Regions from separate parts of the Thauera sp. WB-2 genome, predicted to be linked through region 2. Evidence: predicted binding sites of a transcription regulator. Region 2 holds the regulator's gene; each other region holds the start of a gene.
What was found. The regulator FNR, encoded in region 2, switches genes on or off when oxygen is low (the NO sensors DNR and NnrR bind a similar motif). The targets are predictions, from matches to a motif close to TTGANCTAGNTCAA.
Positions count from the first base shown of each region.

Region 1: LQF09_RS09070 (hemerythrin domain-containing protein) is a predicted target of FNR. The motif match lies at 1,407-1,420, and genes of this name have one in related genera.
Region 3: LQF09_RS05805 (bifunctional acetate--CoA ligase family protein/GNAT family N-acetyltransferase) is a predicted target of FNR. The motif match lies at 1,323-1,336, and genes of this name have one in related genera.

Region 1 covers NZ_CP088935.1:1,982,351-1,984,610, forward strand. Annotated here, with positions in the region: gene LQF09_RS09060 (hypothetical protein) at 1-686, opposite strand, end outside; gene LQF09_RS09065 (DUF2249 domain-containing protein) at 683-901, opposite strand; gene LQF09_RS09070 (hemerythrin domain-containing protein) at 898-1,353, opposite strand; gene LQF09_RS09075 (MFS transporter) at 1,526-2,260, shown strand, end outside.
Region 2 covers NZ_CP088935.1:3,071,229-3,073,488, reverse strand. Annotated here, with positions in the region: gene LQF09_RS14030 (Crp/Fnr family transcriptional regulator) at 1-487, opposite strand, end outside; gene LQF09_RS14025 (SirB2 family protein) at 586-966, shown strand; gene fnr (fumarate/nitrate reduction transcriptional regulator Fnr) at 1,000-1,740, opposite strand; gene hemN (oxygen-independent coproporphyrinogen III oxidase) at 1,890-2,260, shown strand, end outside.
Region 3 covers NZ_CP088935.1:1,270,994-1,273,253, reverse strand. Annotated here, with positions in the region: gene paaD (1,2-phenylacetyl-CoA epoxidase subunit PaaD) at 1-43, shown strand, start outside; gene LQF09_RS05810 (2Fe-2S iron-sulfur cluster-binding protein) at 62-1,159, shown strand; gene LQF09_RS05805 (bifunctional acetate--CoA ligase family protein/GNAT family N-acetyltransferase) at 1,396-2,260, shown strand, end outside.

The sequences.
Region 1 (2,260 bases), 1.1 Mb from region 2:
CGGGTGAAATCCGCGGGGTAGGAGGGCGTGATCTGGAACATCGGCACCACGACCCAGCTTGTTGCCGCCAGCAGGATGCCACCCCAGCCCATCCAGGCCCACACCGCATGCATGTCCACAGCGGTAGGGAGGTCGATCGGCAGGGCGAGACCGCGCCCAAGGGCGAACGCCAGCAGCGTGCCCAGCAGGGTGGCCACCGTCAGTCCGGCCAAGGCCAGGCGCAGGTCGCGCGGCGTTCGGCTGGCACCGTGGTTGGGCGCGGCCTTTGCCAAGGCGATGAGGCTCGAGACGAGAAAGGCGATGAGCCCGCCGGCCAACAGCATGGCCCCGGTGACGATCGCGGCCGGGATGCCCGCACCCAGCCCTAGCGAGAGGCTGGCGGCTCCAAACGCGAGGAGCGCGTGGGTGGTCGCCGCGATGCGGCGCGGCGCTGGGAGCGCGGCGCCCGCTGCCACCGGGAGGATCTGCAGCAGCGCGCCCAGCATGACCTGCAGCATGAAGCCGGCAGCGAACAGGTGGACGACTGCCAGGGCGCCCGGTGTCCACCGTGAACTCAGTAGCTCGGCGTCGAACAGCAGCAGCAGTCCGGCTGCGAGACCGAACAGCGGTGCAGTGAGGAAGAAGCGGAGCGGGGCGGAGAGCGGTGGCGTGTCCTGGTAGGCGAGTCCGGGATTGGCGCTGCTCATGGACGACCGATCAGGATCTCGATCGCGCCGTCGTCACGAAAGTTCGCCTCGTGCCGATAGCCGTCCCGATCGAGCATGCGCAGCAGCGGATGCGGCATGCGATCGATCAGCAGGGTGAAGCTGCTGCCGGGGGCGAGGTCGGCGATGGCCTCCATGGCGCGCTCGAAGGGCTGGGGCGGCTCCAGGCCGCGGGCGTCGACGGTCTTGTTGCTCATGCAGCGTGCTCCCTTGCGAGACGGTGCGACAGGTTGCCCACAACGGCTTCGCTTTGCGCGCCGAGCCGGGTATCGCACATTGGGTAGAGGATGTTCTCTTCTTTCATGTTGTGCTGCTGCATCATGATCAGCAGCGTTTCGGCCTCGCCCGCGAACTCGTCGGCGTCCTGGTTCTCGAGTGCCGAGGCCAGGCGTTCGAGTGTTGCGCGCATCTCGACGTGCTCGCCGCGCATCACCTGGGTCGGCCCCTGAGTCATTCCGGTCGCCGCCTCGAAGCGCGGGAACAGCTCCTGCTCCTCGGCCTGGAAGTGGGTCTCGAGGCTGGAGGTGAAGCGGTTCAGCGCCTTGGTCGCAGCCGGCCAGTCCTTGCGGGCGGCAAGGGTCTCGGCCGCTGCGAACTCATGGTCGCAACTGCGGTGGTCGTGCGTCATCAGTTCGGCGATCGAGGTCATTTTGCGCTCCAACGGTGGATGCGCTCATTCTCCTTACCGCGTGTTCATCAGCATTGATAAGTGTCAATTAGGGCGTGCTGATCGGCCGCGCGCAGGCCCCCGGCGAGGTGGGATGGCCTGCGCGCGGCGCTGCAGGCACAATCCTGCCTCGACCTTCCACGGGATGTTTCAGATGCATGACTCCACGGGGCCGAGCGCCTGGGGCAGGATCTTCCTGCCCTTTGCGCTGGGCTATTTCCTCTCCTACCTGCTGCGCACGGTCAATGCCGTGATTTCGCCTGCGCTCACCGGGGAGCTCGGCCTCTCGGCGGCCAATCTCGGTTTGCTCACGAGCACCTATTTCCTCGCCTTCGGGCTGGCCCAGATCCCGGTCGGCATGGCACTCGATCGTTATGGCCCGCGGCGGGTGGAGGCGATCCTGCTGCTGGTCACCGCGGCGGGCGCGGTGCTGTTCGCACTCGGCGAATCGCTCGTCGTGCTCGGCGCCGGGCGTGCGCTCATCGGGCTGGGGGTTTCGGCCTGCTTGATGGCAGCGCTCAAGGGTTTTGCGCTGTGGTACCCACCCGAGCGCCAGAGCTCGATGACCGGATTCATCATGGCTTCCGGCGCGATGGGCGCGCTGGTGGCGAGCGCACCGCTCGAGGCCGTGCTGCCGATCCTGGGCTGGCGCGGCGCGTTCTGGGTGGTCGCTGCACTTGCAGTGGTGGCCGCACTGACCATCCACCGCTCGCTGCCCGATGCGCGCTCGAGCGGTCCGCGGGGCAGCCTGGGCGACGGCCTGCGCGTGGTCGCGGGGATCTACGTCTCTCCCGCATTCTTGCGCTATGCCGCATCGTCGGCCTTCTTCGTGGGTGGCTTCATGGCGATGCAGAGCCTGTGGGCGGTGCCCTGGCTGATGAACGTCAAT
Region 2 (2,260 bases):
GCAGGTAGCCGATGACGCGCTGCATGCTCGAGCGCAGCGAGTAGGTTTCGACGTCCTGGATCAGGCTGTGCAGACGAATCGCCATGCCGGCCAGCAGTTTGTGAGCGAAGGTCGAATCCTGGTCGATGAGTTCGGTCACGACCGCATGGCCGACATGGATCAGCACCGTGTCGCACAAGGCCTCCGCAAAGACCGGGTAGGGGTGGTTCATGAACATCACCGCCTCGCCGAAGCTCTGCATCGCACCCACGATCTCGACCACCTTCTCGGTGCCCTGTGGCGACGAGAAGGCCAGCTTGATCTGGCCCGATACGACGAAATAGAAGCCGTGGGGCTGGTCGCCGCGCTGGAACAGCACTTCGCCCCTGCCGACATGCCGATCGCGGGTGTAGCGCGACACACGCTGGATATCCGACTCCGACAACTCACTGAACAGCGGGATGCGATGCAGCAGGGCAGGGATGTCGACATGGGGGTGCTGGGACATTGCTTTGGCTCCGGAACGATTCGTAATCTTACCCGAGACGGGCGACAATACCTGTCGCCCCGAGACCGGCAGCTTGCCAGCCCTTGCAAGGAGAAAGGATGTACTACGCGATCAAACACCTTCACGTCGTCTGCGTCGTGCTCAGCGCAGCGGGTTTCCTGCTGCGCGGCATGTGGATGCTGACGGGCAATCCGATGCTCTCGCACCGGCTCACCCGTGTGTTGCCGCACATCATCGACAGCCTGCTGCTGCTGTCAGCGATCACGCTGGCGGTCATGATCGCGCAGTACCCGTTTGCCGCCGACTGGGTGACCGCCAAGGTCGGTGGCCTGGTTGCATACGTGCTGCTTGGCACGCTTGCACTCAAGCGCGGCCCGACCAAGCCGGTGCGTGCGGGCGCCTTTGCGGCCGCCCTGTTCGTGTACGTATGGATCGTGTCGGTCGCCTTCACCAAGAATCCCGCAGGCTTCCTTGCCTGAACAATGGCGGCCGTCGAGGCGGAGCGGCCAGCGTCAGCGCGCGCCGTGCTGGTGCTGGATCAGGCGCTTGAGCCCGGTGGGATCGAGCAACTGCACGTGCTTCTGTTGTACCGAGATCAGCCCTTCGTCCTGGAAGCGGGAGAAAGCGCGAGACACCGTCTCGAGCTTGAGCCCCAGGTAGGAACCGATCTCCTCGCGCGTCATGCGCAGGTGGAATTCCTGCGCCGAGAAGCCGCGCGCATTGAAGCGCTGCGACATGTTGAGAAGGAACGCCGCCAGCCGTTCCTCGGCGCGCATCGAACCGAGGAGCATCATCACGCCGTGGTCGCGCACGATCTCGCGGCTCATCACCTTGTGGAACTGCAGTTGCAGGCCTTCCACTTCGTGTGACATCTGCTCGAGCTTGTCATAGGCGATCACGCAGACCTCGCTGTCCTCGAGGGCGATCGCATTGCAGGTATGCGACTCTGCACTGATGCCGTCGAGGCCGAGAATCTCTCCGGTCATCTGGAAGCCGGTCACCTGATCGCGGCCGTCTTCGAGCAGCACGTCGGTCTTGAACGAACCGGCGCGGATGGCGTAGATCGCCTCGAACGGATCGCCCGCACGATACAGGCTTTGCTGGCGCTTGACCTTGCGCCGCGCGCCAACGAGTTCGTCCAGGCGGTTCAACTCGCTGTCGGACATCCCGAAGGGCAGGCACAACTCGACCAGGTTGCACTGCGAACAGGCAGACTTGAGCCCGTTCACGGTAATTGGCACGCTCGCCCTCATCTGCACGATAATCCTGCTTCCCCGACAAAAGACGCCAGACCTGGCTCAGGAGTGGTTCGATCGGGCAACACATCACGCCCGTTGACCCACGTCAACCAAAAAAACGCGGCGATCTGCCATTGTTTGGCACACACTGCCGCAGCAAGATCATGACAAGCCAGAACCAACTCATCTTCGATCCGCAACTCATCCGCCGATTCGACATCAACGGACCGCGCTACACGTCCTATCCGACAGCGGACCGCTTCGTCGAGGCCTTCAACGCCGATGCGCTCAAGGCCTGGCTCGCAAAAAGGGCGGTCGGCGGCGTCAGCAAACCGCTCTCATTATACTTCCACATCCCCTTCTGTAACACGATCTGCTATTACTGCGCCTGCAACAAGATCATCACCAAGGATCATGGGCGCTCGGCCAAGTATCTGAAATACCTGGCCAAGGAGGTCGCGATGCAGGCGGAATGCCTGGAGGGCAGCCGCCAGGTCACGCAGCTCCACCTCGGTGGGGGAACGCCGACCTTCCT
Region 3 (2,260 bases), 1.8 Mb from region 2:
CCTCGACTGCCAGGAGCCCTTCGACTACTTCAAACCCTATTAAAGCCGGAGCCCAAACGCCATGTCAGCACTCCGTTTCCAAGAACTCGCCGTCAAGCGCGTGAGCCCAGAGGCCGCCGGCGCGGTGGCAATCACGTTCGACATCCCGCCTGCCGAGCGCGAACGCTTCACCTTCGAGCCGGGCCAGTTCCTCACCCTGCGCGCCACCATCGACGGCCAGGACGTACGCCGCAACTACTCGATCAGCAGCCCACGCAGCCGCCTCGCCCGCGATGGCGAACTCGAGATCGGCATCCGCCCGGTCGAGGGCGGCCTGTTCTCGAACTGGGCCACGCGTGCGATCAAGGCCGGCGACACCCTTCAGGTCATGCCGCCCGATGGACGCTTCGTGGTCAGGAAGAAGCGCGCACTGCACCGCGTTGGCTTTGCCGCCGGCTCGGGCATCACCCCGATCCTGTCGATCGCCGCGACCACGCTCGAGGAGCAGCCGGACGCCAAGTTCACGCTCATCTACGGCAACCGCCGCATGTCCACGGTGATGTTCAACGAGGAGCTGCAGGACCTCAAGGACCGCTACCGTGACCGCTTGACGATGATCCATGTGCTATCGCGTCAGGCCCAGGAGGTCGACCTGCTGCAAGGCCGCATCGACGGTGACAAGGTGCGCGCCATCATCGGCGCCCTGCTCCCCGTGGGCAGCATGGACGAAGTCTTCATCTGCGGCCCCGATGAGATGATCACGGCCACCGAATCGGCTCTGGTCGAGGCCGGCGTGCCGGCAGACCGTATCCGCACCGAGCGCTTCACTGTCAACCTGCCCGCCGGCGCCCAGCCCGTCGGCGCATCGAGCAGCGCCGAAGCCGCCGCCGCCGCAACCAAGGACATCACCATGACCTTGGTGCTCGACGGCAAGGAACACGAGATCGCCATCGGCCCGGACGACCACCTGCTCGACGCCGCGCTCAACGTCGGCCTAGACCTGCCGTTCTCGTGCAAGGCGGGCGTGTGCTGCACCTGCCGTGCCAAGGTGCAGGAGGGCGAGGTGGTGATGGACAAGAACTTCACCCTCGAGGCGGCCGAAGTGGCACAGGGCTTCGTGCTCAGCTGTCAGGCACGGGCGACGACCAAGCGGCTCAAGATCAGCTTCGACGAACGCTGAGCGCGCGGTGCGGCCAAGGGCCCGCGGCTGGCGCCGTGGGAGCGGGCCGAGCCGCGAGCGGTTGAAGGCAATCGCGGCAACTGCCCTGCCCGCATCCGTACCCTTGCAACGGCCGTCTCGACGGCCGTTGGCGTTTTCGAGGCGAGGCACCAGCGGACGCTTACTGATACACATCAACAAAGAAAATCAATTTATCTGGTATCACTTAAGCCCTAGCCACCTCTGCGCCCACCGCCATGTCCAGCCACCACGCCCTGAGCACCGCCTTCGAACCGGCGTCGATCGCCGTCATCGGCGCTTCGGACTCACCCGGCTCGGTCGGCCGCATCATCTTCCGCAACCTGGTCGAGGGCGGCTACCGCGGCACGCTGCACGCGGTGAACCCGAAGTACGAGCGCATCCAGGACCACCCCTGCCATCGCTCGATCGAGGACATCGGCCGCCCGGTCGACCTCGCCATCATTGCCACGCCCGCGCGCATGCTGCACAACGTCACTGCCCAGTGCGGGCGCAGCGGTGTGCGCAATGCCATCATCGTCGGCACCACCGGGCGCACACTCGAGCGCCGCATCATCGAGACCGCGCGTGAAAGCGGCTTGCGCCTGCTCGGACCCGGCAGCCTGGGTATCGCCCGCCCGGGCAGCGGGCTCAACGCCGCGCTCACCCGCATCGCGGTCAAGCCGGGCGAAATCGCCCTGGTGTCGCAGTCGGGCGCACTGTGCTCGGTCGTGCTGGACTGGGCCTCCACACAGGGCGTGGGCTTCTCGTCGGTGATCTCGCTCGGCGGCACCGTGGACATCGACTTCGGCGAGACCCTCGAATACCTGACCCACGACCCGCAGACGCGCTACATCCTGCTCTACGTCGACCACATCCGTAATGCCCGCCACTTCATGAGCGCACTGCGCTCGGCGGCACGCATCAAGCCGATCATCGTGCTCAAGGCGGGCCGTCACGGCGCGGACGAGAACGACACGACCGCAGCTGCACACGGTGGACTCGCCGACGTGGTTTTCGACGCGGCCATGCGCCGTGCGGGGGTGGTGCGGGTCAACAATCTCGACCAATTGTTCTTCGCCACCAAGGCGCTCTCCTGCGGCT